4 regions of the Rhizobium sp. N731 genome follow, and region 4 is predicted to be linked to each of the others. Evidence: predicted binding sites of a transcription regulator. Region 4 holds the regulator's gene; each other region holds the start of a gene.
The links. Region 4 encodes LexA, which represses DNA repair genes until DNA is damaged. Its sites were predicted from a motif close to TGTTCNNNNTGTGTTCNG; they were not measured.
Positions count from the first base shown of each region.

Region 1: a site for LexA is predicted at 4,652-4,669, ahead of AMK02_RS04490 (PA0069 family radical SAM protein). Genes of this name have one in related genera too.
Region 2: a site for LexA is predicted at 2,891-2,908, ahead of AMK02_RS08235 (DUF5680 domain-containing protein). Genes of this name have one in related genera too.
Region 3: a site for LexA is predicted at 3,814-3,831, ahead of AMK02_RS32200 (ImuA family protein). Genes of this name have one in related genera too.

Region 1 is NZ_CP013601.1:907,559-915,455, reverse strand. Features, by position in the region: gene AMK02_RS04515 (tetratricopeptide repeat protein) at 1-1,819, shown strand, start outside; gene AMK02_RS04510 (4-(cytidine 5'-diphospho)-2-C-methyl-D-erythritol kinase) at 1,832-2,716, shown strand; gene moaB (molybdenum cofactor biosynthesis protein B) at 2,716-3,267, shown strand; gene AMK02_RS04500 (hypothetical protein) at 3,350-3,685, opposite strand; gene AMK02_RS04495 (glycosyltransferase family A protein) at 4,080-4,598, opposite strand; gene AMK02_RS04490 (PA0069 family radical SAM protein) at 4,738-5,895, shown strand; gene AMK02_RS04485 (ribonuclease HII) at 6,063-6,752, shown strand; gene AMK02_RS04480 (IS110 family transposase) at 6,865-7,815, opposite strand.
Region 2 is NZ_CP013601.1:1,662,739-1,670,635, reverse strand. Features, by position in the region: gene dnaE (DNA polymerase III subunit alpha) at 1-2,654, opposite strand, end outside; gene AMK02_RS08235 (DUF5680 domain-containing protein) at 3,158-3,622, shown strand; gene AMK02_RS08230 (ABC transporter ATP-binding protein) at 3,633-4,316, opposite strand; gene AMK02_RS08225 (lipoprotein-releasing ABC transporter permease subunit) at 4,331-5,635, opposite strand; gene proS (proline--tRNA ligase) at 5,651-6,973, opposite strand; gene AMK02_RS31665 (hypothetical protein) at 6,972-7,247, shown strand; gene AMK02_RS08215 (DUF1467 family protein) at 7,562-7,837, opposite strand.
Region 3 is NZ_CP013601.1:4,292,674-4,300,570, reverse strand. Features, by position in the region: gene AMK02_RS20785 (pyridoxal-phosphate dependent enzyme) at 1-296, shown strand, start outside; gene leuD (3-isopropylmalate dehydratase small subunit) at 398-1,006, opposite strand; gene AMK02_RS20775 (VOC family protein) at 1,244-1,663, opposite strand; gene AMK02_RS20770 (hypothetical protein) at 1,770-2,003, opposite strand; gene AMK02_RS20765 (HpcH/HpaI aldolase/citrate lyase family protein) at 2,117-3,022, shown strand; gene AMK02_RS20760 (DUF1737 domain-containing protein) at 3,022-3,228, shown strand; gene AMK02_RS20755 (metallopeptidase family protein) at 3,252-3,689, opposite strand; gene AMK02_RS32200 (ImuA family protein) at 3,852-4,805, shown strand; gene AMK02_RS20745 (Y-family DNA polymerase) at 4,846-6,264, shown strand; gene AMK02_RS20740 (error-prone DNA polymerase) at 6,261-7,897, shown strand, end outside.
Region 4 is NZ_CP013601.1:1,976,222-1,984,118, reverse strand. Features, by position in the region: gene eno (phosphopyruvate hydratase) at 1-604, opposite strand, end outside; gene kdsA (3-deoxy-8-phosphooctulonate synthase) at 745-1,590, opposite strand; gene AMK02_RS09835 (VOC family protein) at 1,587-2,483, opposite strand; gene lexA (transcriptional repressor LexA) at 2,682-3,401, shown strand; gene AMK02_RS09825 (ComEC/Rec2 family competence protein) at 3,382-5,811, opposite strand; gene gltA (citrate synthase) at 6,102-7,391, shown strand; gene lpxB (lipid-A-disaccharide synthase) at 7,419-7,897, opposite strand, start outside.

The sequences.
Region 1 (7,897 bases), 1.1 Mb from region 4:
TGCCATCCGTCTTCTTACGAGCGCAGCACTGACGGCTGTCCTTTCGCTCGGCGGCATCGCCGGCGCGAGTGCCGAAGATGCGGCCAAGGCGGGCGATGCCGGCAAGGCCGAGAGCTTCTTCGATGCCGATAGCGTCACCACTTTCTCCGGCGCCTTCCTCGCCGCGCGCACCGCCGATGTCGATCACGATTACGAGACCGCAATCGCGCTCTACAAGAAGGCGCTGCAGATCGAGCCCGGCAATCCCGAAATCCGCCAGCGGCTGATGATCTCGCTGCTGCTCAACGGCGACATCAAGGAAGGCGTCAAATACGCCAATGATCTGAAGGGCGATCCCTCTGTCGAGCGCATCACCACGATCGTGCGCGGCATGGATGCCGTGCGCCGCGACGACTACAAGACCGCCGAGTCGATCCTGAAATATAAGGGGCCGAACGATCTCGACCGGATGATGAACGACCTGCTGCTCGCCTGGGCCCGGGTCGGCGCCGGCCGCGGCAAGGAAGCGCTCGCCATGGTCGAGAAGATGAAGGGGCCGGACTGGTTCCGCATCTTCCAGAACTACAATGCCGGCGCCATTGCCGTCGTCACCGGCGACGTGAAGTCGGCCCGCCAGCACCTCAACGACGCCGTGCTCGACAAGGAAGGCGGGGCGACGGCGCCCGACACCTTCATGCGCGCGGTGATGGCGCTTGCCCGCCTCGAGGCGATGCAGGGCAACAAGCAGAAGGCGCTCGACGCCGTTTCGGTCGGCGATAACCTGCTGCCGAATTATGCGCCGCTGAATGCGCTGCGCGACAGCATCGAAAAGGGCGAGAAGCAGGAGCAGCAGGTCAAGACCGCCGAAGAAGGCGCCGCCGGCGTGCTCTTCTCCGTCGGCGGCGCGCTGAACCGCGACGGTGCCGAAGACATCGTCTCGCTCTACCTGCAGACCGCCAACGCGCTCGACCCCAACAGCGCCGATACGCTGGTGCTGCTCGGCGGCATCGCCGAAAAGCAGAACCAGATGGATCGCGCCATCTCCCTCTATAAGAAGGTGCCGGAAGATTCGCCGATGCGGCGCATTTCCGAGCTGCAGCTCGGCCTTGCCCTTGCCCAGGGCGGCAAGGTCGACGAGGCGCGCAAGCACCTGCAGGCGCTGATCGCCTCCGACCCGAAGGACATCCGCAGCTACCTCGCCTATGGCAGCGTGCTCTCCGACGCCAAAGACTACGAGGCGATGGCCGCCAATTACGACAAGGCGGTCGAAGCGATCGGGCCGATCCCCGGCCGCGCCAACTGGAGCGTCTTCTTCCAGCGCGGCATCGCCTATGAGCGGCTGAAGAAGTGGGACCAGGCCGAACCGAATTTCCGCAAGGCCTTGGAACTCAATCCCGATCAGCCGCAGGTACTGAACTATCTCGGCTATTCCTGGATCGACATGAACCGGAACCTCGACGAAGGCCTTGCCATGATCAAGAAGGCCGTCGATCTTCGCCCTGACGACGGTTACATCATCGATTCGCTCGGCTGGGCCTATTTCCGCCTCAACCGCTTCGACGACGCCGTCGACGAGTTGGAGCGGGCGGCGCAGATCAAGGCCGGTGACGCGACGATCAACGACCATCTCGGCGATGCCTACTGGCGCGTCGGGCGCAAGCTCGAAGCCGTCTATCAGTGGAACCGGGCGCTCGCCTCCGAGCCTGAAGCAGCCGAAATTCCGAAGATCAAGGAAAAGGTCGCAAACGGCCTGCCCGCCGACGACGATGCCAAGGCGGCCGACAAGAAGCAGCCGGATCCGCCGCCTGTCACGCCGCCGCCGATCGACAAGAAGTCCTGACGGGCGCCACCGATGCCTGAGCAGGGCTTGGCCAACGCTTTCGGCGTCACCGAAGAGGCGCGCGCGAAGATCAATCTCGCCCTGCATGTAACGGGCCAGCGGCCGGACGGCTATCATCTGCTCGATATGCTGGTGACCTTCGCAGATTGCGGCGACCGGCTGGGCTTCCTGCCGGCGCAGGCCGACACCTTCACCCTGTCTGGCCGCTTCGGCGAGACGCTTGCCGACGACGGCGGCATCAACCTGGTGATCAGAGCGCGCGACCTCCTGCGCGAGGTCGTGGGCGCCCTTGCGTTCCCCGTTCACATCCACCTCCAGAAGAACCTGCCTGTTGCCTCCGGCATCGGCGGCGGCTCGGCCGACGCGGCGGCGACACTGCGGGGGCTGATGCGCCTCTGGGGCACTGGATTGCCGATAGAGACGCTGGCTGCGCTGGCGCTGAAGCTTGGCGCCGACGTGCCCATGTGCCTCGAGAGCCGGCCGCTGATTGCCCGCGGCATCGGCGAGGAGATCGAAGCCGTGCCCGATCTGCCGTCCTTCGCCATGGTGCTTGCCAACCCATTGAAGGGAGTTTCGACGCCGGAGGTTTTCCGCCGGCTCGAGGCAAAGAACAATTCACCCCTGAACCTCTCCCGGCCGGCCGGCTGGCTTGCGGCAATCGGCGCGGCCCGCAACGACCTGGAGCCGCCGGCGCGCCAAGCCGTGCCCGAAATTACGGCGATCTCGGCGATGCTGCAGGCTGAGGGCGCCTTGCTGACCCGCATGTCCGGCTCCGGCGCCACCTGCTTCGGGATCTTTGCCGACATGGCCGCCGCGCGAGAGGCGGCAGCGGCTCTTCACGAGGCGCGGCCCGACTGGTATTTCCAGGCGACGGAAACGGTTTCGGGAGGCATGTGATGGCAGGCTTGGACGAAAAACGGCCCTTCATCGCCGTCGGCATTGCGGTTCTTACCGTTTCGGATACGCGCACCCCGGAGACGGACAAGTCGGGCGATACGCTGGCGGCGCGGATTGCCGAGGCTGGCCACAGGCTGGTCGAGCGGGCGATCGTGCCCGACGACCGGGAGAAAATCGCCGCCCAGGTCAAGACCTGGACCGAGCGGGATGAGATCGACGTCGTCATCACCACAGGCGGCACTGGTTTTACCGGCCGAGACGTGACGCCCGAGGCGCTGGAACCGCTGTTCGAAAAGCGCATGGACGGCTTTTCCGCCGTCTTCCACCGTATTTCCTATGATAAGATCGGCACGGCGACGATCCAGTCGCGCGCCACTGCGGGCGTTGCCAACTCGACCTTCATCTTCGCCCTGCCCGGCTCGCCCGGCGCCTGCCGGGACGCCTGGGACGGCATACTGAAAGCACAGCTCGATTATCGCAGCGTACCGTGCAACTTCGTGGAAATCATGCCGCGCCTGGACGAGCACTTGAAACGCGGCGCACAGAAATAGACCGGCGCTGCCGTTACAGCCGCCGCGATCGCGCCGTCGAAAATCCGATTCAGACTTTTCGGGGCCGACGCGCCGGCGTTTGTCATGTGGCAATGCCCGGCAGAGCCGGCATCGAATCCCAGCTATCACCCGACAGCAAGATGCAGCTTATGCCGTGAACATCCGTGACCACGAGCGTCCAGGTGCCGCTTTTGGCGGCATAGACCTCGAGAACGGCGTTCTGGTTGACCAGCCCGACCGCGGTGAGCTTCTCACCGAAATTCCTGTCGAGGAAACTGACGACGTCGGATCGGCCTGCGCAACTGAGCATCGTCTGCGATGCTGCCGAATGCGGATGCGCGATCACCAATGTCGGCAATATGACCGCCAGCAGCCCGCAGATCATACTGCGTACGCCGTCGATCTTACCGCGTGTCATGACGCACCTCCTTTCGCCGGAAACCCGGCAGAAGAGGAGATTTGCCGACCTGTTCTGCCGTTCACCGGCATTTCACGGCATCCGTTGCGAAGCGCGGCGCTTCGGCGGCGCCATGGGCGAATTATAGCGCGAAATCCGATTGGGCGCCATCTTTGCGCGATGGCGGGACGTAACACAAAGCGCACTTACGGCGAGACGGCTGCCGCCACCGACCGGGGTCGAGCCACGGGTCTCGACCCGTCCTTCGGACCCCCGCTTGCAGGGCGACGGGGATTTGCCGCGCCGGCGTCCTCCATCTCGACGTTGCGTTGGGCACGCCCCCTCGCCCCGTTTTTAACGGGAGAGGGTTAGAGTGATGGGCATCTCGGACAGCGTCGATGCAGGGATGGGCATTCTACCGCGCAGCGCGCGCCACCCAGGAGGGAATCAATTCACTTGAGAGCTTGCGCGGCTTCTGCCCCTTGGCGAAGTCGGCAACAGGCATACCGCTTCTGGCGGCGGCGAGCGCCAGGTTCTTCGGCATCAACAGCCCGAGCTCCAGCGGCGGCCGGGCGCGGGCGACGCGCTGGAAGAAGGGGCGCCGATAGCCGCGCGACGCGGTAAAGCGCGCCGGCGTCTTGTTCAGCGCCACGTATTCGGCGATCTCATCGATCCAGCCGGCCTGCGGCCTGGCGCCCGGCTCGACGAAGAGCAGCCATTCGCCGCGGGCGGAGCGAACGATGTCTTTGATATCCCACTGTGAATGGAAACGGCAGCCGGCGGCGTCGGCGACCCGCGAGGTGCCGTCGCGCGAGCCGTGATCAAGCACGATCACATCGCTGACGAGCCCTTCCACCGCGCCTGCCACCAATACCGATAAGGTCTGCGCCAGTTCGGATTCCTGATCCTGGCATTCGAGAACAACCGTCAACATCGATTATTCATAATGCGCCGCACAATTTTTTGCCAGCACCCTTTTGCGCATTTTGTTCTTGCATTGTTCTCATTTTGTCGATAGGAATTTAATCATCAAAACGGGTGGAGGCAACGGCTTTCCGCCGCGGGAGAATCCGATGAGAGAGCAGTCCCTGGCAGGGCAGGCCGCATTCGCGCCTGCCAATACGGCAGATATTGCCGATGCGATGATCGTGTCCTCCGGTCTCAGGGTCGAAGGCGACCGCCGGCGCGGGCGCGGAGCCGGATTGAATCCAACAGGACGGTTCGAAGCGCTGCAGCGGGAGACCTTCGACGACGGCTGGCAGACGCTGGAAGAGCTGCCGCCGTTCAAGACCGAGGTGCAGATCGAAAAGCCGCGCACCGCGATTACCCGCAACGAATCGCCGGATCTTTCCTTCGACCGCTCGATCAATCCCTATCGCGGCTGCGAGCACGGCTGCATCTATTGTTTCGCCCGGCCGACCCACGCCTATATGGGGCTTTCGGCAGGGCTCGATTTCGAGACGAAGCTCTTCGCCAAGCCCGATGCGGCGAAGCTCTTGGAGCGGGAGCTCGCCAAGCCAGGCTACAAGGTACGGGTGATCGCGATCGGCACCAATACCGACCCCTATCAGCCGATCGAGAAGGAATGGCGCATCATGCGCGGCATCCTCGAGGTGCTGAACAAGGCGAACCATCCGGTGTCGATCGTCACCAAATCGGCAATGATCCTGCGCGATCTCGATATTCTCCAGGAGATGGCCGGCAAGAACCTGGTGCGCGTCGGCATCTCGGTCACCACGCTCGACCGCAAGCTCGCCCGAGCGATGGAGCCGCGCGCCGCCACACCGCCGCGACGGCTGGAGACCATTCATGCGCTCTCGGAGGCAGGCATCCAGACTGCCGTCATGGCCGCTCCGCTGATCCCGGCGCTGAACGATCACGAATTGGAGCGCATCCTAGAATCGGCCAAGGCTGCCGGCGCCGCCGAGGCGAGTTATGTCATTCTCAGGCTGCCGCTCGAAGTCAGCCCGCTCTTTCGCGACTGGCTGCTGCAGCACTATCCAGATCGTTACCGGCACGTGATGTCTCTGGTGCGCTCGATGCGCGGCGGCAAGGATTACGACGCCGAATTCGGCAAGCGCATGAAGGGCGCCGGCCCCTATGCCTGGCAGATCGCCCGACGTTTCGAAATGGCGGCGAAACGCTTCGAGCTGACGCGGCGCAGTGTGCCGCTGCGCGACGATCTGTTCGTGCCGCCGGATGGCAGCGGCGTACAGCTGTCGCTGCTCTGATTTTTTAAGCTTGCGCATCGGCTGCTCAGAAAAACCGCCCTGTTTTCGAGCCCCGAGCGCAATTCCCGCGGATGGCTTTGACCGCCACCATCCGCCGGACCGTCCCCGGCCGCCGCCCTGATCCGGGGACTTGCGGGAAATCGGGTTGGCGTGCGAGGTTCAGCCGCATGAAACGTCGCACGCCACCCGATTCTCCCCTGCTTTTCGACACGGTCCCTCTCGTGCCGGATTTCAAGCTCGAGCTCAAAGCCCGCAAGGCCGGCCACTGGCCGGTCGCCGGCGCCGACGAGGCAGGCCGCGGGCCGCTGGCGGGGCCTGTAGTGGCCGCTGCGGTCATCCTCGATCCGAAGCGCATCCCTGAAGGCCTCAACGATTCCAAGCAGCTCTCGGCGCAGCGACGCGAGGAACTCTTCGTGCAAATCCTGGCGACTGCGACGGTTTCCATCGCCTCTTCCAGCTCGACCCGCATCGACGAGACCGACATTCGCAAGGCCAGCCTGGACGCGATGCGCCGCGCCATCTGCAGCCTCGCCGTTCCCGCAAGCTACGTGCTGACGGATGGGCTTGATGTGCCGCCTGGCCTCGATTGCCCCGGACAGGCGGTGGTCAAGGGCGATGCCCGATCCGTCTCGATCGCCGCCGCCTCGATCGTCGCCAAGGTGACGCGCGACCGGATTATGGCAAGGGCGCATAATGTTTTTCCGGATTACGGGTTTGCCGCCCATGTCGGCTACGGCACGGCGCAGCACCGCGCCGGCATCGAGAAACATGGGCCGTGTTCGCTGCACCGGATGAGCTTTAGACCGCTGCGCAAGGGCGAGGACGGTCCTGAAATGGACGAGCTGATTTCCGAATAGCTCACCCAAAGAAAACCTGGCAATGAGAAGCCGGACTAGCACCGTAAGAGGCGCGCGAGGAAAAGAGAGGCCACGGCATGTCCTCTTCTCCCCGGCGGGGAGCAACCATGTTTCATTTTTGCTGGTATTGTGGCGTCCATTCGGTCTTTCGAGAGAGGATTGTGTTGGCGAGAACGATGAGTTTGCGTGCGACGGCTATGACGGCGCACAGGTGATCCTTTCCGTTCTGACGCAAGCGGGCGTAGAAAGAGGCGAGATCCGGATTGTGCCGGGTTGCCGTAAACGCGCACATGAACAGGCTCTTTCGCAGGCGTTCGCGACCACCCTGGATGCGGCGTCTGCCATGATATTTTCCGCTATCATCGTCATAGGGTGCGACGCCGGCAAGGGCGGCGATCTCGGCGCGGCTGGCATGGCCGAGCTCGGGCAGCCGAATGATCAGGCACAGGGCGCTGCGCAGCCCGATGCCCTTAATAGAGGTCAGCAGATCGAGCCGTTGCGAAAGGTCACAATCGTCGCGAACCATCTTTTCGAGCCGCAGCAGATGGGCCTTTCGGCAGGTTTCGAGGCGGGCGACCTCGCGCGCATGACGGCGCTTGATCGCCTCCGACAAGGCGGTCTCGGCAAAGGTTTTGATCAGGGCGATCTGCTGCTCGATCTGTTCCAGATAGGTCAGTTCGGCCGCCAGTTTGTCGAGGCGTGCATCCGGCAGCGCCGGCAACTGCTCGAGACTTGCCGTGAAGAGCGCAATCAGCACGGCATCGAGGCGATCGTTCTTGGCTCGCTTGAGCCGGCTCTTGGCAAAGAAGCGCAATTGCGCCGGCTGCAGACGCGCCGCCGGCCGCTTGCCGGCCCGCAGATGCGCCAGCAACCGCCATTCATAGCCGCCGGAGGCTTCGAAGCCGATGCGGCTGACGTCATGCTCTTGAAGAAAGGCGTCAAGCGCCTTCAGGCCAGCAGCGTCATAAGTGACCCTCAGCCTTGCGCGGCCGGGATGGAGGGCAATGTCGAGATGGCTTTTGCCGACATCGATTCCGGCACAAATCATGCTATTATCGGTCATCTTCGTCGTCCCTGTCTTGGATACGAACCCCAAGGTTCCTGCAACCACACGGGCCAGATGAAGAGCCGGTTGCGATCCTGCT
Region 2 (7,897 bases), 310 kb from region 4:
TCGATGCGCAGGCAGAAATCCTCGATGCTGGCAAAAGGCTTGTCGCCACGCACCTCGACGATGTGGTCGACGGCGGATTCGCCGACGCCTTTGAGGGCGGCCAGCGCATAGTAGATACGATTGTCGCCGGTCTCGAAATGGCGGAAGGAGGTCTGCACCGAAGGCGCGATCACCTCGATGCCGAGCCGCTTGGCGTCCTGACGGAAATCATTGACCTTTTCCGTGTTGGACATGTCGAGCGTCATCGAGGCGGCGAGGAATTCGACCGGATAGTGCGCCTTCATGTAGGCCGTCTGGTAGGAGACGATCGCGTAGGCGGCGGCGTGCGACTTGTTGAAGCCGTAGTTTGCGAACTTCGCCAAGAGTTCGAAGATGTTGTCGGCTTGCGGCTTTGATACGCCGTTCTTGACGGCGCCGACGACGAAGCGTTCCCGCTGCTGGTCCATCTCCGCCTTGATCTTCTTACCCATGGCGCGGCGCAGAAGGTCGGCTTCGCCAAGCGAATAGCCCGACAGGACCTGGGCGATCTGCATCACCTGTTCCTGATAGACGATGACGCCCTGCGTCTCCTTGAGCAGGTGGTCGATCATCGGATGGATCGATTCCAGCTCTTCATCGCCGTGCTTGCGGGCATTGTAAGTCGGGATGTTCTCCATCGGGCCGGGGCGGTAAAGCGCCACCAGCGCGATGATGTCCTCGATGCAGTCCGGCTTCATGCCGATCAGCGCCTTGCGCATGCCCGCACTTTCCACCTGGAACACGCCGACCGTCTCGCCGCGCGACAGCATCTCGTAGGTCGGCTTGTCGTCGAGAGGAATGGCCGCAAGATCGACATTGATGCCGCGCTTGGCGACGAAATCGACGGCGACCTTCAGCACCGTCAGCGTCTTCAGACCGAGGAAGTCGAATTTGACGAGGCCGGCCTGCTCCACCCACTTCATGTTGAACTGGGTGACAGGCATGTCGGAGCGCGGATCGCGATACATCGGCACCAGCTTGGAAAGCGGCCGGTCGCCGATGACGATGCCGGCGGCATGGGTCGAGGCGTGGCGATAAAGCCCTTCGATCTTCTGGGCGATGTCGAGCAGCCGCGCCACCACCGGTTCTTTCGCCGCCTCCTCCTGCAGCTTCGGCTCCTCCTCGATCGCCTTGGAAAGCGGCGTCGGATTGGCGGGATTGTTCGGCACGAGTTTGCAAATCTTGTCGACCTGGCCGTAAGGCATTTCCAGCACGCGTCCGACGTCGCGAAGTGCGGCACGCGCCTGCAGCGAACCAAAGGTGATGATCTGCGCCACCTGCTCGCGGCCGTACTTGGCCTGGACGTAGCGGATCACCTCTTCGCGGCGGTCCTGGCAAAAGTCGATGTCGAAATCAGGCATCGAGACGCGTTCCGGATTGAGGAAGCGCTCGAACAGTAGCGAGAAGCGCAGCGGGTCGACATCGGTGATCGTCAAGGCATAGGCGACCAGCGAACCTGCCCCCGAACCGCGGCCGGGACCGACCGGGATGTCGTGCTGCTTGGCCCATTTGATGAAGTCGGAAACGATCAGGAAGTAACCCGGGAAGCGCATGCGCTCGATGACGCCGAGCTCGAACTCCAGCCGCTCGCGATAATCCTTTTCCTCATAACCGGGCGACATGCCGAGGGTCGAAAGCCGCATGTCCAGCCCTTCCACCGCCTGACGGCGCAATTCGCCCGCCTCGGCGCGTTCCGCCTCCTCGGCATCGTCGGTGGCGCCCGTGAAACGCGGCAGAATCGGCTTTCGCGTTTTCAGCACGAAGGAGCAGCGCCTGGCGATCTCGATCGTGTTCTCAAGCGCTTCCGGCAGGTCGGCAAAGAGCTTGGCCATCTCAGCCCGGCTCTTCAGGTAGTGATCCGGAGTCAGGCGAAAACGGCTGTCGTCGGAGACGATGGCGTTATGCGCAACCGCCATCAGCGCATCATGGGCGTCGTAATCGTCGCGGGTCGGAAAGAACGCCTCGTTGGTGGCGACGAGCGGCAGGTCATGCGTGTAAGCAAGCCCGACGATCTTCTGCTCGTGCCGCTTGTCGTAGGTGCCGTGCCGCTGCAGCTCGACATAGAGTCTGTCGCCGAAGAGACGCTTCAGCGTGAGCAGCCGGGCTTCCGCCTGGGCGGAATGACCTTCCCTGACAGCTGCGTCGACCGGCCCGGTCAGGGCGCCGGTCAAGGCGATCAGCCCTTCCGTGCCTGCCTCTTCCAGCCAGGAGGTTCTGATATGAATGGCCTGGTTGCTATCGCCGCCGAGATAGGCGCGGCTGACGAGATCGACCAGCCTTTCGTAACCAGCCTCCGTCGCGGCAAGAAGAACGATCGACGGCAGCTTGATCAGGGTCGGCTGACCGCCGCGCTTTTCGCTTTCCAATCCGTCTTCCATGTCGATCGAGACCTGGCAGCCGATGATCGGCTGCAGGCCCTCGTCCATTGCCTTCTGGGAGAATTCAAGGGCGACGAAGAGATTGTTGGTGTCGGTAATGGCGATCGCCGGCTGACTGTCGCCGGTCGCCTTATAGAGGATCTTCTTCAGAGGCAGCGCGCCCTCAAGAAGCGAATAGGCGGAATGGACCCTCAGGTGGATGAAGCCCGGCGTGCCGCCGGTCGTCTCACCCATTGAACCCTTTTCCGTCTCCGCCATGACATGCCTTCCCAATCAGCCGAAATGAATCGGATGCATTGTCGGCATTGAGGGCGATGATGTCCAGAAGAAGACCCGCGTGCGAACCGCATGACTGCCATGCGATCCCCGAAAACTTTAGATTGCGATGACAATAAGCGAGAAGCTGGCAACGAACATTGCGATGGAGGTGAATGCTGCGATATCACGGATCATGTCAGTCATCTGGCTCTCCTTTACTCGTTATGTTTTCAATTTGTTCCATCTATGTTCTAATGTCAACAGGAATCTTTTCCTTTGCGCTTGCGTTTGAAGAATCTCGAAGCGCTTGGCGATTCGCATGGGCGCCTGCGCTCGGTTCGATAGGCAGCAGCCCGCCCCCTTTCCCAATCTTCGACAGATTCCGCCATTCCGTTCAGATAGGCCACCGCCCAAGTCGATTTACTGAATTCCGACGCATGTTCTCTGTATGTTCTTTACATGCCGCAGCATATTTGCCAGCATCCCGCCGAGAGGAGAATGACATGCTCGACATTGCGCAGTTGAACGAATTCATCGTGGAGGCGAAGGCTGCGACCTATGTCGGCGGCGGAGTGCCGCGCACGCCCTGCCGGTCGGGTTCCCATGATATCGGGTATGAGAGCGGCGACTGGCATTATCTCGACAGCTATTTCGGCGGCACCGACTTCGCCGGACAGGAAGTGGTTTGGTTTGCCCGCCAACCCGTCTGGGCGATGAATTATTTCGGCCGCGTCGTCGCGCCCGATCTCATCGACGGCAGTGCCGCCGGAACGGTGATCAAGGCAGCGCTGTCGGCAATGTATCGGGAGCGCCGCTTTCTTGGCGGAATGGAATTCGATCATCCGTTCGGCCGCTATGTCGACCGCAGCGAAGGCGGCTGCGAGAGTTTCAGCGGCCATGAATGCATCATGGTCGCCGGCAGGAAGGCCTATGTGCTCGATTACCGCGGCGGGCTGGTCATCCCGTGATCACCTTAGACTAAAACTCTACGACCTTGCCATCGGAGATCGTGACGCGCCGATCCATGCGGCCGGCGAGTTCGTGATTGTGGGTGGCGATGAGGGCCGCAAGGCCGGATTGGCGCACCAGCGCCTCCAGCGCGTCGAAGACGTAGCTTGCCGTTTCCGGATCCAGATTGCCGGTCGGTTCGTCGGCAAGAAGCAGCGTCGGCGCATTGGCGACGGCGCGGGCGATCGCAACGCGCTGCTGTTCGCCCCCGGAAAGCTCGGCCGGGCGATGCGAACCGCGATGGCCGATGCGCATATAGTCGAGGAGCTGCCCGGCCCGCTCCTGGGCTTCCTTCCAGGACAGCCCGGCGATCAGCTGCGGCATCATGATGTTCTCAAGCGCCGAAAATTCCGGCAGGAGATGGTGGAATTGATAGACGAAGCCGATCTCGCGGCGGCGGATCGCCGTGCGCTTCTCATCGGAAAGGCCGTCGCAGGCATGGCCGTTGATGGTAACCTCGCCGCCGTCGGGATGCTCGAGCAGGCCGGCGACATGCAGCAGCGTCGACTTGCCGGTGCCGGAGGGGGCGACAAGGGCGACGATCTCGCCTTTCGCCAGCGAAAAATCCGCTCCCTTCAAGATCGTGAGCAGCGTATCACCCTGCCCGTAATGGCGCTCGACGCCGGTAAGCTTGAGGACGACGTTGCGATTCATGAATGCGGCATTCCTTATTCGTAGCGCAGGGCCTGCACCGGATCGAGCCTGGAGGCGCGCCATGCCGGGAAGATGGTGGCGATGAAGGAGAGGCTGAGCGCCATGACGACCACCGAGATCGTTTCGCTGATATCCATCTCGGCCGGCAGCTGGCTGAGGAAATAGACCTGGGGATTGAAAATCACGGTGCCGGAGATCCAGGAGAAGAACTGGCGGATGGATTCGATGTTGACGCAGACGAGAACGCCGAGCAGCACACCGGCAAGCGTGCCGACGATGCCGATCGCCGCCCCGGTCATGAAGAAGATGCGCATGATCGCCCCGGCGCTGGCGCCCATGGTGCGCAGGATCGCGATATCGCTGCCCTTGTCCTTCACCAGCATGATGAGGCCGGAGATGATGTTGAGCGCCGCCACGAGCACGATCAGCGTCAGGATCATGAACATGACGTTGCGCTCTACCTGGAGCGCGGAGAAGAAGGTCTGGTTGCGCTGACGCCAGTCGGTGAGATTGATCTGGCGGCCGGCCGCCTCTTCCACCTTCGGCCTCAGCGCGTCGATATCATCGGGATGATCGACGAAGAGCTCGATCGACTGCACCAGCCCGGCCGCATTGAAGTAGAGCTGCGCTTCCTCGAGCGGCATGAAGATGATCGACGAGTCGTATTCCGACATGCCGATCTCGAACAGACCGGAGATCTTGTAGGATTTGACTCGCGGATTGACGCCCATCGGTGTGATGTCGCCTTCCGGCGAGGTCAGGGTGATGAGGTCGCCGACGCGCAGACCCAGCTGGTCGGCCATGCGGGTGCCGATCAGCACGCCTTCACCGGAGGCAAAGCCCACCATGTCGCCGGACTTGATGTTATTAGAGATCGTTTTGAGCTTGGTGAGGTCTTCGGCGCGGGCGCCGCGCACCAAAGCACCGGTGCTACCCCCAGCCTGGGCCGAAGCGAGCACCTGGCCTTCGACCAAGGGCAGCGCCATCTTGACGCCCGGCACCGCGGCGAGTTTGGCGGTCAGGTCGGGATAATCGGTAAAGGGGCCGTCGACCGGCTGCACGATCATGTGGCCGTTGATGCCGAGGATGCGCGAGACGAGCTCGGTGCGGAAGCCGTTCATGACGGCCATGACGATGATCAGCGTCGCGACGCCGAGCATGATGCCGACGAAGGAGAAGCCGGCGATCACCGAGATGAAGGCCTCCTTGCGGCGGGCGCGCAGATAACGCCACGCCACGAGACGCTCAAAGGTGGAAAATGGCTTGCCAGCCGGACCCAAGCCGGATTTTGAACTCCGGTCCACTGCTGCCTCCGCCATTTCGCCTCCGTTTCCTTAAGCCACGAACCTGTTGATCGCCGCTTCGATGGTCATCGTTTCGCGGGCGCCGGTCTTGCGGTCCTTCACTTCGACCTCGCCGTTCGCGACCGCACGCGGGCCGGCGATGATCTGGACAGGTACGCCGATCAGGTCGGCCGTCGCGAATTTCGTGCCGGCCCGGTCGTCGGTATCGTCATAGAGCGCATCCTTGCCGGCCTTTTTCAGAGCGGCGTAGATCAGCTCACACGTATCGTCGCAGGCCTCATCGCCCACCTTCATGTTGATGACGACGACATCGAAGGGTGCGACCGATGCCGGCCAGATGATTCCGTTGTCGTCATGCGAGGCTTCGATGATGGCGGGAACAAGGCGTGTCGGGCCGATACCGTAGGAACCCATGTGAACGAAGTGTTCCTTGCCGTCAGGTCCCTGCACCTTCGCGCCCATCGGCTCGGAGTATTTCGTGCCGAAATAGAAGATGTGGCCGACCTCGATGCCGCGGGCCGAAAGGCGGTCGCCCTCGGGCACGGCGTTGAAGGCCGCCTCGTCGTGCATTTCCGAGGTCGCCGCATAGAGCGAGGTCCATTTGTCGAAGATCGCCTTCAGGCCCTCGACGCTGTCGAAATCGGTGTTTTCGCCGGGAATATCGAAACCGACGAAATCCTTATGGCAGAAGACCTCGGATTCACCGGTATCGGCGAGGATGATGAATTCATGGCTGAGATTGCCGCCGATCGGGCCGGTATCGGCGCGCATCGGGATGGCCCGGAGACCGAGCCGGTCGAACGTTCTGAGATAGGCGGCGAACATCTTATTATAGGAATGCTCCGCCCCTTCGCGCGTCAGATCGAAGGAGTAAGCGTCCTTCATCATGAATTCGCGCGAGCGCATGGTGCCGAAGCGCGGCCGGATCTCGTCGCGGAACTTCAGTTGGATATGATAGAGATTGAGCGGCATGTCCTTATAGGACTTGACCGCAGAACGGAAAATATCCGTCACCATCTCCTCGTTGGTGGGTCCATACAGCATCGGCCGGTCCTGGCGATCCTTGATGCGCAGCATCTCCTTGCCGTAAGCATCATAACGGCCGCTTTCCTGCCAGAGCTCGGCCGACTGCAGGGTCGGCATCGAAAGCTCGATGGCGCCGGCGCGGTTCTGCTCCTCGCGGATAATGGCGTTGACCTTGTCGAGCACACGCTTGCCGAGCGGCAACCAGGAATAGATGCCCTGAGACTGCTGGCGGATCATGCCGGCGCGCAGCATCAACCGGTGGGAGACGATTTCCGCCTCCTTGGGGTTTTCCTTAAGAATGGGCATGAAGTAGCGAGACAGACGCATGGCGATTCCGGAGCAGTTGAGATCCCGCCGGCAAGCGGAATCGAAGATACATTATGAATGTGGGAGCGTTCATAGCCGCTTCGCGGCGGGAAGGAAACCCGCAACTGCCGTCGGCCGCCTCCCGGACACGCATGTTCGCACCCGCAAAATGAAAGGGCGTAAAAAAGCGCGTGTTTATAAGGACTTGAACGAAAATCTTGTCAACAGAAAAATTTTGCTGGTGTGTAGCAAAAATGCAAAAAAAGCTAATGACAAAGCCCAATGTTTGAGCTAGTTTTAGCTCACAAAACAGGCAGGAAGCTAAATTCTTGTCGAATTCGCGGTCAAGTCTTGGGAGGATCAGATCTTAGGCGCGCTCGTCGCAGCCCCGGCAACGGTTACAGATCACGCGATACTTAAAACAAGGCTTCCAGCCTTGTTTTTTTTTGGCTTTTCGCCCTCTCCTCCCATTCAAGCTCCAGACGGCTTCCGTAAGGGAACCCTCTCATTCCGTTAGGCGAGCTCCTTGCCGCAACAGCAAGACACCAATATGACGAAACGAATTTTCCCTGAATTTTACATCTGCTCAAAGTTTGAGCAAAAGCTATCTCAATAGAAGCTAGGCCCGAGTTGTGGAAGGGCGTCAAAGCCCCAGCCGAAATAGGTGTCGCAGACATACCAGATGCCATAGATCAGCGCCGAGATCAGCGTCGTCAGCGAAAAGACGAAGGCTGCGCGAAAGCGGGTGGGCGCGCTTGGCACGGTTCCGAGCACGATATTGTCGTCTTCCGCCTGAGTGCGCAGGCCGATCGGCAGAACGGCGAACAGCGTCATCCACCATATGATGAAGTAGACGGCGAATCCCTGAAGGAAGGTCTGGAGCATTATCTTTCCCGGTCGTGTCTTGCCGACAGAACGCGCGAAGCGCTGTGTCGCATGGAACTG
Region 3 (7,897 bases), 2.0 Mb from region 4:
TCACCTCGATCGCCACATCGCTCGGCGCGCGGCAGGTGGCCCCGCATGTCTTCGACCTGCCGAAACGGCATCCGATCGAAAGCGTTCTCGTCAGCGACGCCGACGCCGTTGCCGCCTGTCTGAAATTTGCCGATGCGCAGCGCATCCTGGTCGAGCCGGCCTGCGGTGCTGCCCTTGCCGTTGCCGATGTGCATGCCGGGCTGCTTGCCCGCTTCGACAATCCGCTGATCGAAGTCTGCGGCGGCATCGGCGTGTCGCTGGAAAAGCTGAGGCTCTGGAAAGAGAAATTTCTCTGAGCTGCGGCAGTTACAGCGTCCTTTGCGCGCGTGAGATGCGCGCCGCTATAAAGAAAAAGCCGGGCGAAAGCCCGGCTTGATCGATCGGCAGTTCGTCAGGGTTAAGCGGCCCAGGGATGCGAAGCGGCGTTCTTCTTTTCGAATTCGTCGATCGCCTTACCTTTTTCCAGGGTCAGGCCGATATCGTCGAGGCCGTTCAGCAGGCAGTGGCGCTTGAACTCGTCGAGATCGAACTTGATCGAGCCGCCATCGGGGCCGGTGATCTCGAGGTTTTCGAGGTCGACTGTCAGGATGGCGTTGGAGCCGCGCGAGGCGTCATCCATCAGCTTGTCGAGGTCTTCCTGGCTCACCTTGATCGGCAGGATGCCGTTCTTGAAGCAGTTGTTGTAGAAAATGTCGGCAAAACTGGTGGAGATCACGCAGCGAATGCCGAAATCGAGCAGTGCCCAGGGAGCGTGCTCGCGCGAGGAACCGCAGCCGAAATTATCGCCGGCGACCAGAATCTTGGCATCGCGATAGGCCGGCTTGTTCAGCACGAAATCGGGATTTTCGGAGCCGTCTTCATTGTAGCGGGCTTCGGCGAAAAGGCCCTTGCCGAGACCGGTGCGCTTGATGGTCTTCAGATAGTCCTTCGGAATGATCATGTCGGTGTCGATGTTGACGACCGGCAGGGGGGCTGCAACGCCCGTGAGCTTCACGAATTTATCCATGACCCATGCTCCATTTCAGCAAATGTACTTTCCTGAATGTGCATCTAGTCCAGTTTTTTGCCGAAATGAAGGAGAATCTTTCTAAAGCGTACCGCGATCTTTCAGATTCGCTTGCTACGCTTTAGGTCTGGTCTGCCGCATGTCGTTCTCGCAAAACCGCTGCACACTTTTGCGCGACATGCTTTCAAATGATGGCCACGCGGCGTTTCGCGTGGCCTGGCAACGGTACGCGCCCCGTTATTTGGCAGGCGCGTTCAAACCCCAGAGGACGCCGAACGGGTCGCGAAGCTGGCCGTAACGGTCACCCCAGAACATCAGTTCGACCGGCATGACGACTTCGGCGCCGGCGGCCACGGCACGATCCCACCAGAAATCGATATCGTCGATGACAAGCTGGATGGCGAAGCCTTCATGACCTTTGAAGGGATGGCCGTATTCGGGATAGGCATCCGCCAGCATGAGGGAGCTGCCATTGATATAGAGATGAATATGCATCGTCCGGCCGCTTTCATCGACCGGCACCCTGTGGGCCTCTTCGGCACCGAAGGCCTTCTTGTAGAAATCCGCGGCCTTCACCGCGCCGTCGACGGTCAGATAGGGCAGCAGGCCATTCTTCACCGGCGGCAACTTGGCCGGCTTGTTTTCCGTCGTATCCATGCTCGTCCTCCATCGTTTTTGAGCGCCGGCAGAATGCCCGGCTGCTTCAAAGACGTATCATGGAAGCATGATGCGACAGTGTCGGCGATTTTTTTGAAAGCAGGCCTCAGAGATCGATGATCGTGCCGCGACCGTCGTTCCAGATGCGCATCTCCGGCTTGCCGTTGTTTGCCTTGGCGCGGACCGGAGCAGGCTTCATCTTCATCGAAAGCGCGCGTCCGACCATGAGCACGGTCAGGATGCCGCCGACGGCAAGCGTCACCGAGAAGGTGAGAAGCAGCATGGCGACAAAAAAGGTGGCGCCGGCCAGCATGAAGAAGATGGAGCGAATGTTCTGCATGGGTTTGAGACCTTTCTACAGAAAGGAATGTGGTCCTTCCTTTTCCTCTCTGCAAGGCAAGCATGGCTTTTTGTTGTCTTGCCGGGCTTTGCGAAGCTTGGCACTAATGGCTGATGAAGCAAACTACACCTCTGCGTTCCTCAAGTCTGCGCCGCTCGGTGCTGAGTGTCCCGGCCATCAATCTCCGGGCGCTCGAAAAGAGCCGTTCCCTTGATTGTGATGCGGTTATTTTTGATCTGGAGGATTCCGTCGCGCCGGAGAACAAGGGTCAGGCGCGGGAAAATCTGCGGGCTTTTTTTGCCGGGCCGCCGCTTGCGGGCAAGGAAAGGATCATCCGCATCAATTCTCTGTCATCCGCATTCGGGGCGGCGGATCTCGATCTGGTCAAGGCGCTTTTGCCCAACGCCGTTCTCCTGCCGAAAGTGGATGGCCCCCAGGATGTCACCGACATCGGCGATCTGCTTGCCGATGCAGATGCGCCGGAGGAGCTGCGCATCTGGGCCATGATCGAGACGCCGCGTGGCGTGCTGAATGTCAGGGCGATCGCCGAAGCCGGCTGCATACCGGGGGCGCGGCTCGATTGCGTCGTCGTCGGCCTCAATGATCTGCGCAAGGAGACCGGCGTCCTGCCGCAGCCGGGGCGAAGCTTTCTCGTGCCTTGGCTGATGCAGGTCATTCTGGCGGTCAAGGCCTCTGGGCTCGATGCGCTCGACAGCGTCTTCAACGATTTCCGGGATGGCGAAGGTTTCGACGTCGAATGCGGGCAGGGACGTGCCATGGGTTTTGCCGGCAAGATGCTGATCCACCCCGCGCAGATTGCGGCCGCCAACCGGCATTTCGGCCCGAGCGCGGAGGAGATTGCCGAGGCGCAGGCAATCATATCAGCCTTTGCTGATCCGGCGGCCAGGGGCCTCAACGTCATCAATGCGAACGGGCGGATGATCGAGCGGCTGCATCTTGTCCAGGCCGAAGCTCTGGTTCATAAAGCGCGTCTGATTTCTGCAAGAAAGCACGCCTGATGAAACTCTACCGCTTCCTGACCGGCCCCGACGACGCTTCCTTCTGCCACAAGGTTACCGCCGCCCTCAACAAGGGCTGGTCGCTGGAGGGTTCGCCGACCTATGCCTTCAATGCCGCAACCGGCGCGATGCAGTGCGGACAGGCCGTCGTCAAGACTGTCGAAGGCAAGGATTATGATCCGGAGATGAAGCTCTCCGAGCAATAGGACCTTCTGCCGAACGCACGGTTTCAGCGGTCGGCAGCTTCCTCGGCGCTGGCCTCGATCCGCTCCATATCCTCGTCGCTCAGCCCGAAATGGTGGCCGATCTCGTGGATCAGGACGTGAGTGATAATATCGCCGAGCGTCTCGTCGTTCTCGGCCCAATAATCGAGGATGGGGCGGCGGTAGAGACGGATGCGGTTCGGCATCTCGCCGGTTTCCACGGTGAAACGTTCGGAAATTCCCCTGCCTTCGAAAAGGCCGAGCAGATCGAAAGGGGTTTCCAGCGCCATGTCCTCGAAAACGTCGTCATCGGGGAAATCCTCGATCTCGATCGTGAGATTGGTCGTCAGCTGGCGGAATTCATCCGGTAGATGGCTGTAAGCCTCCATGGCCAGCGACTCGAAGGTGCTGATCGTCGGCGCATGGCGGTCCTGCCAATCATCGCTCTGGTCTATGCGGGCCATGAATATTCCTTCCTTTGCGGGCCCATATAGAACCTTTGCCGCCGATTTTCGAGTGCGGAATCAAAGGCAGGAATAAATTCATAGAAAATGGTTGTTGACTCTTCTTCAGCTCTCTGGAATCCATAAGAACATAACAGGAACAAGACGGACGGAGTAAACGCCATGGCGCAGAACGCCCTGGCGCGCGAGCGGCTTTTTGCGCTCCGCGAAACCATTGCCAAGCTGGAAGGAAAGCCTGCGCCGGCGCTTGCGGCAGCGGAGCGGGAAGCCCTGGCTTCGGGTGAGACCGGGCGGCAGGATGCGGAACGGAATGGGCGCGCACAGCGCCTGCCGTTTGGCGTGGCATCGCTCGACGAAGCGATGGAAGGCGGGCTGCCGCTCGATGCGATAACGGAAATCCGTTCGACGCTTTTCCGGGATGCGGGAGCTGCCAGTGGGTTCGCCCTTGCGGCCGCAGCGCTGCTGCAGCGAGTGGAGGAGGCGAGCGATTGTTCGCCAATACTCTGGATCGGCGATACGGTCTCGACGATGGAAGCCGGTCTTCCCTATGCAGTGGGTCTGCAGGATTTCGGCCTGCGGCCCGAGTGTTTCCTGCAGGCTTTGCCGCGCAAGCTCGACGAGGCGCTCTGGCTTGCGGAAACCGCGGTGGAAAGCGGCGCCTTTTCGGTGGTCATCCTGGAGATCAGGGGCAATCCTGCGCATTTCGGCCTGACCGAGAGCCGGCGGCTCGGTCTTCGCGCCAAGGCGGCCGGCCGGCCCCTCTTCCTGCTTCGGCAGGCCGGAGAGGAGGAGGCGAGCAGTGCCGCCTTCCGGCTGCTTGCCGAACCCGCGCCCTCCGGCATGCGGGCTCTGCCGGATGGATCGAGACTTGCCGGCAGTATCGGCAATCCGGTTTTTCATCTCAGCCTGGAGAAGAGCCGCAACCCGGCTCCGCTCTCCCTTCTTCTGGAGTGGAACCCCCATGAACGTCAGTTTTTCCCCATCGACGAGCCAAGGCGCGCTCTTACTCCAGACGAACGGTCAGCGCATCCTGGCGCTCAGCTTTCCGCATCTTTCGACGGACAGGATCGCCCGCAGAAAATGGGGTCTTTCCTGGCGTTCGAAAGGGCGTCCTGAGGCTGCGCCGATCGTCTGCGCCGGAAAGCACGAAAATGCCATGCGCCTGACGGCGCTGGACGAGGCCGCGGAGGCGCTTGGCCTGAAGAAGGGTCAGGGTGTCGCGGAAGCGCGCGCCATGCATCCGAAACTCGATATCGTTGAGGAGGATTCGGCCGCCGATGCGCGGCTGCTCGAAGCCATCGCCGACTGGTGCGACCGCTATACGCCGCTGGTGGCGATCGACGGACGGGACGGGCTGTTTCTCGACATTAGCGGCTGTGCCCATCTTTTCGGCGGCGAGAGAGCGTTGCTGAAGGATATTCTCCTCAGGCTTTTCCATATGGGGCTCGACGTCCAGGGTTCGATCTCCTCTTCGCCCGGCCTTTCCTCGGCCATCGCTCGTTTCGGCAATGGCGGCGTCATCGAAGACGAGGAAATGGAGGATGTGCTGGCGCCGCTGCCGGTCGCCGCGCTTCGATTGAACGAAGACACCGTGGCATCGCTGAAGAAGCTCGGGCTGAAATATATCGGCGATGTCATGAATGCGCCGCGGGCGCCGTTGACCCGCCGTTTTGGAGCGAACCTGCTTTTGCGGCTCGATCAGGCGCTCGGACATGACGAGGAACCGGTTTCGCCGCGCCTGCCGGTTGCGAGCCTTTCGGCCGAGCGGCGGCTGGCCGAGCCGATCGGCACCGAAGAGGATATTCTCGCCCTTGCCGGCCAGATCGCCGTGTCGCTGAAACCCTCCCTGGAAGCTCGCGGCGCCGGTGGCCGCGTCTTCGAACTCGTGCTGTTTCGGGTCGATGGCCGGGTTTTCCGGATTTCGGTCGGCGCTTCACGGCCGCTCAGAGAGCCGAAGCGGATCGCGGATCTTTTTTCCCAGCGTCTGCAGGCAATTCATGATGATCTCGATGCCGGATATGGTTTCGAGATCCTGCGGCTGAATGTCGTGCGCCATGAGCCCTTCGAAGGCACACAGGGTGACTTCGACGGCGGCCGGCAAAGAGAGGTCTCGCTTGCAGCTTTCGTCGACCGCGTCGCGGCCCGCCTTGGCGCGGACTGTCTCCAAAGCTTTCAGCTCCGCGAAAGCCACGTGCCGGAGCGTGCCGCTATTGCAAGCCCGTTCATGGAAAGTTTTCCGGCGCATCGCAGGAGCGAGGGATGCCGTCTTTCCCCAGCTCGCAGCGAGCGGCCCCTGAGGCTTTTTGCCAGACCGGAACCGGTGGAGGCCTTGCTTGCCGAAGTTCCGGAAGGGCCGCCGCAAAGTTTCCGGTGGCGCCGTATGCAGCATCAGGTTCTGCGCAGCGAAGGCCCGGAACGGCTTGCCATGGAGTGGTGGATCGATGGCGCCGACGCCAAAACGCGTGACTATTTCCGTGTCGAGGATAATGCCGGGCATCGTTTCTGGATTTATCGCGAAGGCTTTTACGGTGAAGAGCCGCCGCCGCGCTGGTTCATGCACGGGATTTTCGCATGAGTGCGGCACCTGCATTTTTCGAGATCGGCGCCCGCACCAATTTCTCCTTTCTGGAGGGTGCTTCGAAGCCCGAGGAAATGGTGGTGCAGGCCGCTGCGCTGAAACTTTCCGGTCTTGGAATCGCCGACCGGAATTCGGTAGCCGGCGTCGTTCGGGCGCATGCGCAGGCGCAGGAGATCGAAGAGAAATTCAGAAGAAGGCACGAGAAGAACCTCGACGGCAGAGAGGAAGAGAAGGTTCTCGATCCGATCCGGATTCAGCCGGGCGCCCGTCTCGTTTTTTCGGACGGAACGCCTGATATCCTTGCTTATCCTGAGAACAGGCAAGGGTGGGCGCATCTCTGCCGTTTGCTGAGTGCGGGAAATTTGAGAGCGGAGAAGGGATCCTGCCTGCTTTACGAGGCGGATATCATGGAATGGGGAGACAAGATGATGCTTGCCCTCGTTCCCGGCCAGGCGGCTGCCATCGAGCCTGTCGCCCAGCAGGAATTGGAAGCCTGTCTCGCCCGGTTCCGGAACCGTTTCGGCAAGGCGTTTCACGTGGCGCTGGCGCCTGCCTATGATGGCCGCGACAGGCAGGTTTTCGCGGCACTTTCCGTGATCGCCGCCCGCCACCGCATTCCTGTCATCGCGACCAACCAGCCGCTCTATCACCATACGGATCGCCGCCCCCTTTCCGATATCGTCATCTCGATCCGGGAGCATGTGCCGATCGCCGAGGCAGGATTTCTTCTTGCTCCGAATGCCGAGCGTTATCTCAAGGACCCACGTGAAATGGCCCGGCTGTTTCGCGACTATCCGGAGGCGATTGCCAATACCGGGACATTTTTCGGCAGGCTTTCGTTTTCGCTCGATGAGCTGAAACACAATTACCCGCCGGAAAACGATCCCGGCGAGACGCCTTATGAAACCCTCGAGCGTCTGACGAAGGAGGGCGCTGTGAAGCGCTATCCGGATGGCGTTCCTGCTCAAATCCAGACCCAGATCGACTATGAACTCAATCTCATCCGGGAGAAGAAATACGAGCCCTATTTCCTGACGGTCCACAAGCTTATCCAGCATGCACGTTATGAATTGAAGATCCTGTGCCAGGGCCGCGGTTCTGCAGCCAACTCGGTCATCTGCTATTGCCTCGAGATCACGGAAGTCGATCCGACCAAAAGCACGTTGCTTTTCGACCGCTTCATCTCGATGGATCGTGACGAGCCGCCTGACATCGATGTGGATTTCGAGCACGACCGACGCGAAGACGTCATCCAGCACATCTACAGAAAATATACCAAGGAGCATGCCGGGCTGACGGCCGGTGTCACCACCTATCGCACCCGTTCCGCCGGCCGCGAGGTCTCCAAGGCCTTCGGGCTTTCGGAGGACGTCCAAGCGGCGATCAGCAGCCTGGTCTGGGGCTGGTCGGAGGATAATCTGTCGGAGCGGGATGCCAAGGCGGCGGGGCTCGATATTTCGGACCCGGTGACATTAAACGTTCTGCGCTATGCGTCCGAGCTCCTCGGATTTCCGCGTCACCTGACCCAGCATGTCGGCGGCTTCGTCATCACCCGGGACCGGCTCGATGAAGTCGTGCCGATCATGAAGACGGCGATGCCGGATCGCTACATGATCGAATGGGACAAGGA
Region 4 (7,897 bases):
CGACATTGGTGTTGTGGCCCTGCGCGGCAAGCTCCTTGCGGAGCGTATGGAAGACTTCCGAACCCATGCGCACGGCTTCGGCGATCGAATCGGCGCCGACCGGCAGGATCATGAATTCCTGGAAGTCGATCGGGTTGTCGGCATGGGCGCCACCGTTGATGATGTTCATCATCGGCACCGGCAGGAGGCTCGCGGAAGCGCCGCCGACGTAACGGTAAAGCGGCAGGCCGGATGCCTGGGCGGCAGCCTTGGCGACGGCGAGCGACACGCCGAGGATCGCATTGGCGCCGAGGCGCGACTTGTTCGGCGTGCCGTCGAGCTCGATCATGATGTTGTCGATCTGGATCTGGTTTTCGGCGTCGATGCCGCCGATCGCGTCGAAGATCTCGGTGTTGGCCGCCTCGACCGCCTTTTCGACGCCCTTGCCGAGATAGCGCTTGCCGCCGTCGCGCAGCTCGACCGCCTCATGCGCGCCCGTCGAGGCGCCCGAGGGAACGGCCGCGCGGCCCATGCTGCCGTCTTCGAGATAGACGTCGACTTCGACGGTGGGATTGCCACGGCTATCGAGGATCTCGCGGGCGATGATATCGGTGATTGCAGTCATGGGTTCTTCCTGCTCGGTGGGTGATCAAACGTTCGAAGCCTGTCATAATCGAAGGCGTGCAAATTACAATGCGCAATTACCAGCCTTCGAATCGGCGTTCCCAAGTGGCCTAGACCACGATCATGTCATCCTGTTGAAGGTCAGGCCTTGGCGACCGCATCAAACGCAAGCAATTTCTCAAGCAGCCGCGGCATGTCCTTGAGATAGACCATGTTCGGGCCGTCGGATGGTGCGTTGTCAGGGTCCTGGTGTGTTTCGAGGAAGACGCCGGCAATACCCGTCGCCACTGCCGCGCGTGCCAGCGTCTCGACGAACTCGCGCTGACCGCCCGAGGATTCGCCCTGCCCGCCCGGCTGAGCGACGGAGTGGGTCGCATCGAAAATGACGGGCGCGCCCATCGCCGCCATGATCGGCAGCGAGCGCATGTCGGAAACCAGCGTATTGTAGCCGAAGGAGGCGCCGCGCTCGCACAGCAGCACGTTCGGATTGCCGCTGGCATTGAGCTTCTTCAGGACGTTCTTCATATCCCAAGGGGCGAGGAACTGGCCCTTCTTGACATTGACGGCGCGGCCGGTCCTGGCTGCTGCGATCAGAAGGTCGGTCTGACGGCAGAGGAAGGCCGGGATCTGCAGGACATCGACCACCTTGGCCACCTCGGCGCATTGCTCGGCCGTATGGACGTCGGTTATGACGGGAAAACCGAATTCCTTCTTGAGGTCGGCAAAGACCTCCATGCCTTTTTCCAGGCCGATGCCGCGCTCTGCCGAGAGCGAGGTGCGGTTCGCCTTGTCGAAGGAGCTCTTGTAGACAAGGCCTATGCCGAGCTTGCCGCAAAGCTCCTTCAGCGTGCCGGCGACCATAAAGGCGTGATCGCGGCTCTCCATCTGACATGGGCCGGCAATCAGCGACAGGCGGGCGATATTGGAAAAGGTGACCTGGCCTTCGCCTTCGCCGATCCTGACTTCGGAATTCGTGTCGGTGCTCATCGTTTTTCCTCGAAGGCGAAGAGCGCACCCTGCCCGGGCGTGGGCTTCACCAGAATGCGGTTGTTCTTGCGCGTGTAGGTCACCCCGTTAGCAGCCAAATGCGCTTCTGTCACGGCAAGATCGGCGACAGTGAAGAGGATTGCCCGGCCGCGCAGGCCACGATCGGCGGAGGAGACGACAAGCTCGAAATAGGCCTCCAGCCCTTCCGGCGTCATCAGGCTGATCTTCGCATTCGATGCCGCGATATTCACGCCGAAACCGGTTTTCTCCGCCGCCGCCTGCCCTATCGCAAGTCCGACGAAAGCGGCGAATGCCGCCGGGTCCGGCGCACAAAGCGCGATCTCGGCAATACCGATCACGCCATTGGCATGCGTCTCCAGCGCGGCGCGATCTGTCGGGAACGAATTGATGCGCTGGCAGGTAAAGAGAAAGAAATCGGGGGCGCGCAAATCAGCTGCAAAGGCCAGCTTGAAGCTGCCGACGCTCTCCGAACCATCCGGCATCCGCATCGGCCGGCTGAATTGCAACATCTCACCGGCGCTCGCGCCGTTGCCGACCAAGCGCTTATGATCGACGCCGGCATCCTCGCTGAGGAAGGCCAGCGCAGAAAGTCCCTCCTCGCCGCAGCGGAAACGGAAGGCGCGATTGCGGGCAATGAAGACATTGCCCTGGCGGGCCGCTGCCTCGCTCTCCTCGACACTCGCAACGCCAAGCGGCTCCAGATAGGTCTTGTCGGCGAAAAAGACGCAGGCATTCTCCGTTCCGAAGGGATGGCGCGCATCAGCGGCGACGGTGAAACCGAGCTTGCCGAGCCTTTCACGCGCCAGATCGATATTGACCACGGGCAGCACGACATGATCCAGCGGGTGCGACTTGGCGGAATGCGCGTTCATGAATATCCCTCCTGAAACCGGCAAGAGATGTGCGACAGCACCTCGCTCAATGCAAGACATGTGCACCAATCCGGCGAATGAAAATAAAAATCTCGACGAGTTGACGCGAAGTTTTACGGAAATTTAGCTACTTGCGGAACACATATGGAACATATAGTGTCCGTTCTGGATTTGTTTCAATCACGGGGTCTGACGTCGATGCTCACGCGCAAACAACAGGAGCTTCTCCTTTTCATTCATGAGCGCATGAAGGAATCCGGCGTCCCTCCCTCTTTCGACGAAATGAAGGATGCCCTGGATCTCGCCTCGAAATCCGGAATCCACCGGCTGATCACGGCGCTCGAGGAGCGCGGCTTCATTCGCCGCCTACCGAATCGCGCCCGGGCGCTTGAAGTGATCAAACTTCCGGAGGCCTATAACCCCAGCCTTCAACAGCGGCGCGGTTTTTCGCCGAGCGTCATCGAGGGCAGCCTCGGCAAGCCCCAGCCGGTCGCCGCCCCCGCTGCGCCAAAGCCGGTCGCCGACAATGGCAACTCCATCTCCGTGCCGGTCATGGGACGTATCGCCGCCGGCGTTCCGATCTCGGCGATCCAGAACAACACCCACGACATCGTCGTTCCCGCGGATATGCTCGGCTCCGGTGAGCACTACGCGCTGGAGGTCAAGGGCGATTCGATGATCGATGCCGGCATCTTCGACGGCGATACCGTGATCATCCGCAACGGCAGCACCGCAAGTCCCGGCGATATCGTCGTTGCCCTCGTCGACGACGAGGAAGCAACGCTGAAGCGTTTCCGCCGCAAGGGTGCCTCGATCGCGCTCGAGGCCGCCAACCCGGCCTACGAGACCCGCATCTTCGGACCCGACCGCGTCAAGGTGCAGGGCAAGCTCGTCGGCCTCATCCGTCGCTATCACTGACGCCGGATGGGCCGGAATCGGTAAAACGATCGTTGCGCCAATCATAGGCGCGGTGGCGCATCCATGGTCGCGACAAAGCATCGAAGGCGGTGGTGACCTCCAGGTCGGCACCGGCGAAGCGCAATTCGACGGAACCGGTCCTGCGCAGCGTCTCGCCGGTGAAAAGCGTGCCGCCTGAGCGGCAGCTGTCGAAGCGCAGACGGACCGAGGTCACGACGATATCGGCCGTATCGCAGGCCGGGCCGAGATAGGCGGCATTGTCGATGACGGTCACGATATGGCCATTGCCGAGTCTTGATGTGCACCAGGCTTTCTTGACGCAGGAAAAGCGGTTTGCTTCACCGCCTGCTGCGGCTGCCCGCATCGCTGCGCTCGCTTCGTTCTGCTGATCGCGGGAAAGCCTGACACGGCGGTCTTCTCCTTCCGGCGGGATAGCCGGACCATCCAGCATCTTCGGCGGATCATGTGTCGGCAGGACCAGCGCTCGCTGCCACTGGTCGAAGATGAAATCCGGCGGGTTTTCACGGTTGGAAGCTATTGCCTCAGCCGCGACAACCGCAACCAGACTGCCATCCTCCGAAATCACCAGATCCGGCGGCCGGGGAGCCGGCAGAAGCAGCACGATGAGCGTCGAGATGGCGATGATCGATGTGCCGACATGGCGCAGTCGGGTGCGCAGCAGCGTCAGCAGCAGAAAGCCTGCCACCGCCACTGCGAAATACCAGGCGGGCAAGTGGCCGACGCCGATATCACCGCCCCAGCCGGACACCGTCTTGGCGACCGCAATCACCAGATCGAGGCCGAATCCGACCACCTTCCAGAGCGGAGCGTCCACACCGAAAGGCATGAGCAACATCGCCAGCAACCCGGCCGGCATGACGATGAAGGAGATGATCGGCATCGTCGCAAGGTTTGCCGGCAGGCCGTAAGCCGTCAGGCGATGAAAATGCTCGATCGAAAACAGTGCGGTGGAAAAGCCGCCGATCAGCGAGGTCAGGAAGACGCCGCCGAAGAAACCGGCGACGGCAACCACCGGCCTGATGATCGGCAGTTTCAGAAAAGCGTTTTCGCGGACACGCCTGTCCTTCCAGAGCTGATAGCCCGATACCAAAGCCAATGTCGCGGCAAAGGACATCTGAAAGCTCGGTCCCAATACTTCAGAAGGTGAAATGGCGATGATGATGAGCGCAGAGAGAACGATATTGCGCAGGCTGATCGACGGCCGATCGAAGAAGATGGCAATCAGCATAATGGCCATCATGATAAAAGCGCGCTCGGCCGAAACGCCGAAACCGGAGATCAGGTAATAGGCGGTGACGGCGATGAGCGCGCCGGCGGCGGCGAATTTCTTTGTCGGATAGGCTTGGGCGACACCGGGAAAGAGGCTGAGCAGCATCCGGAAGCCGACGAAGAAGATGCCGGCCGACAGCGCCATGTTGAGGCCCGAGATCGCGACGACATGGGCAAGGCCGGACTGGCGCAGCGCCTCCGTCGTCGTCTTCGAGATGGCGCGCCGTTCATCCGTCACCAGGGCAGCGGCAAAAGCGCCGGTGTCACCGGGCAGGATCGATCTTATGCGGTCGCCGATGCTGCTGCGCAGGCGGTAGAGCCATTCGAGCAGCGCGTCCGTCGACCTGTCCGCCTGCGGGCCTGCCTCCAAGTCGAGTTTCTCCGGCGCACCGTAGAAGAAACCGTTGGCGCCGATGCCGTCGAAATAGGCACCGAAGGAGAAGTCGTTGAGCGCGGGAAGTGCGGGGCCGGCCGGCGGCGTCAGCCGTGCCTTGCCGGTAATGATGTCGCCGATCTCGAAAGGCGCATCGGCACCCCGGACGATCGCGGTAATGCGTCTCGGCGGCCGTTTCAGCTCCGGCGCCTCGGTGCCGGTGACGGCAAGAATGTAGCGCCAGCGCCCGCGGCCGTCGCCTTCCCGCCGTTCGACACGGCCGGTCACCGTCGTCGTCACGGATGAATCGAGGATCACCGTCGAAGCCCGCCAGCTCTCGAACTGAGCCGAGAGCATGCCGCCGGCGAAAAGTGCCAGCGCCATGAAACTTGCGCGCAAGACCGGCCGGCTGGGACCGGTGAGGAAAACCGCGGTCGCCGACACCAGCAGGCAGAGCAGCGATGCAACGAGGGGAAAATCCGATCTGCCGAGAAACCAGAAGGCCGAGCCGGCTCCGAGGAAGACCGGCGAGAACAGCAGCAGGCGGCCATGATCGGCCTCTTCGCCCAGCATGCAGGCTCCGGCACGCAGCGATTGCCGGCCGGTGGCCAGCAGCCGACGACGCAATGGGGTCTGCGACTGCGTCCTTACCGATTGAGTCACCACCGCAGGCGCAGGAAAATCCGGCGGATCGGCAAGGCCGACGCTCGCTTGCGGCCGCAATTCGGCTGTCGTCAATTCCTGCATGCCCCGCCCAAGATCACCCCGTAAAGTCGCCAGAATGCAACCTTCAAGCAAATCCGGCAAGGATAATCGATTGAAATATGAGGGAAAATCTTAAGCGGCAAAAGGCCAGTCGAATCATCGGCTTCCGCTATGCGTGCGGCTCATCGCTGCAGTGCCTAAAAGGTGATGCCGCAATGCACAAAATGCCGTCACGGTAACTTGGCATTAGCGTTGCGATCATATAGCTATCGGAAAGGACGCTTAACCCCTATGGCGCTTTTGTGGCGCCACCGACATTTCGGAGGATCAGCATGACGGATCAAAGCGCTACAATAAAAATCGGTGACAAATCAGTCGACCTCGCCGTTAAAAGCGGCACGATCGGCCCGAGCGTCATCGACATCGGTGCTCTCTACAAGAACACCGCTTCCTTCACTTACGATCCGGGCTTCACCTCGACCGCATCCTGTGAATCGAAAATCACCTATATCGACGGTGACGAAGGTGTGCTGCTGCACCGCGGTTATCCGATCGAGCAGCTCGCAGAGCATGGCGATTTTCTCGAGGTCTGCTACCTCCTGCTCTACGGTGAATTGCCGACGGCCGCGCAGAAGAAGGATTTCGACTATCGCGTCACGCACCATACGATGGTGCATGAGCAGATGAGCCGCTTCTTCACCGGCTTCCGCCGCGATGCGCACCCGATGGCCGTCATGTGCGGCTGCGTCGGCGCCCTGTCGGCCTTCTATCATGACTCCACAGACATCACCGATCCGCACCAGCGCATGGTCGCCAGCCTGCGCATGATCGCCAAGATGCCGACGCTTGCCGCCATGGCCTACAAGTACCATATCGGCCAGCCCTTCGTTTACCCGAAGAACGACCTCGACTACGCCTCGAACTTCCTGCGCATGTGCTTTGCCGTTCCGTGCGAGGAATACGTCGTCAATCCGGTTCTGTCGCGCGCCATGGACCGTATCTTCATCCTGCACGCCGACCACGAGCAGAACGCTTCGACCTCGACCGTCCGCCTCGCCGGCTCGTCGGGCGCCAACCCGTTCGCCTGCATCGCCGCCGGCATCGCCTGCCTCTGGGGCCCCGCTCACGGCGGCGCCAATGAAGCAGCGCTCAACATGCTGACCGAAATCGGCACAGTCGATCACATTCCGGAGTATATTGCCCGCGCCAAGGACAAGAACGACCCGTTCCGTCTGATGGGCTTCGGTCACCGCGTCTACAAGAACTACGATCCGCGCGCCAAGATCATGCAGAAGACGACGCATGAAGTGCTGGGCGAACTCGGCATCAAGGACGATCCGTTGCTCGAAGTGGCGATGGAGCTGGAGCGTATCGCGCTCACCGACGAATATTTCATCGAGAAGAAGCTCTATCCGAACATCGACTTCTACTCCGGCATCACGCTGAAGGCTCTGGGCTTCCCCACCACCATGTTCACCGTGCTCTTCGCGCTTGCCCGCACCGTCGGCTGGATTGCGCAGTGGAACGAGATGATCGAGGATCCGGAACAGCGCATCGGCCGTCCCCGCCAGCTCTATGTCGGCGAGCCCAAGCGCGACTACATCCCGGTTTCGAAGCGCTGATCGCTTCAGAGCTCAAAAGAAACCCGGTCAGGAATGGCCGGGTTTTTTCTTTTTCAAAACGTCGAGAAGGATTTCGGCGGCATGTTCGCCGGGCGGCTTTTCCGTCTGCATGCGCTGCCAGATGAGCTCGTAGCCTTCCTTCATCGCCTTCAGCTGATAGGTGTCGGCCGACAGCCTTTCCATCCAGCGTGCAAGGCTTGCGCCGCGAACGACATCGTTGAAATATTCCGGCACGACCGGGTAATCGGCAATCAGGTTCGGCAGCGCGCCGGTCCAGGTCTTGATGCCCGATGTCAGCATGCGCATGATCCAGTCGACCTTGTAGGCGGAGACGACGGGAACGTCGGCAAGTGCGAGCTCGAGAATAACGGTTCCGGACGCCGCCATGGCTGCATCGGCCTCGGCAAAGGCCTTCCATTTTGCTTGCGCGCCGACGACGATCTCCGGCTTTACCGCCCAGCCCGCCGTGATTTCGCGGACAAGCGCTTGCCTGTGTGTCACCGTCG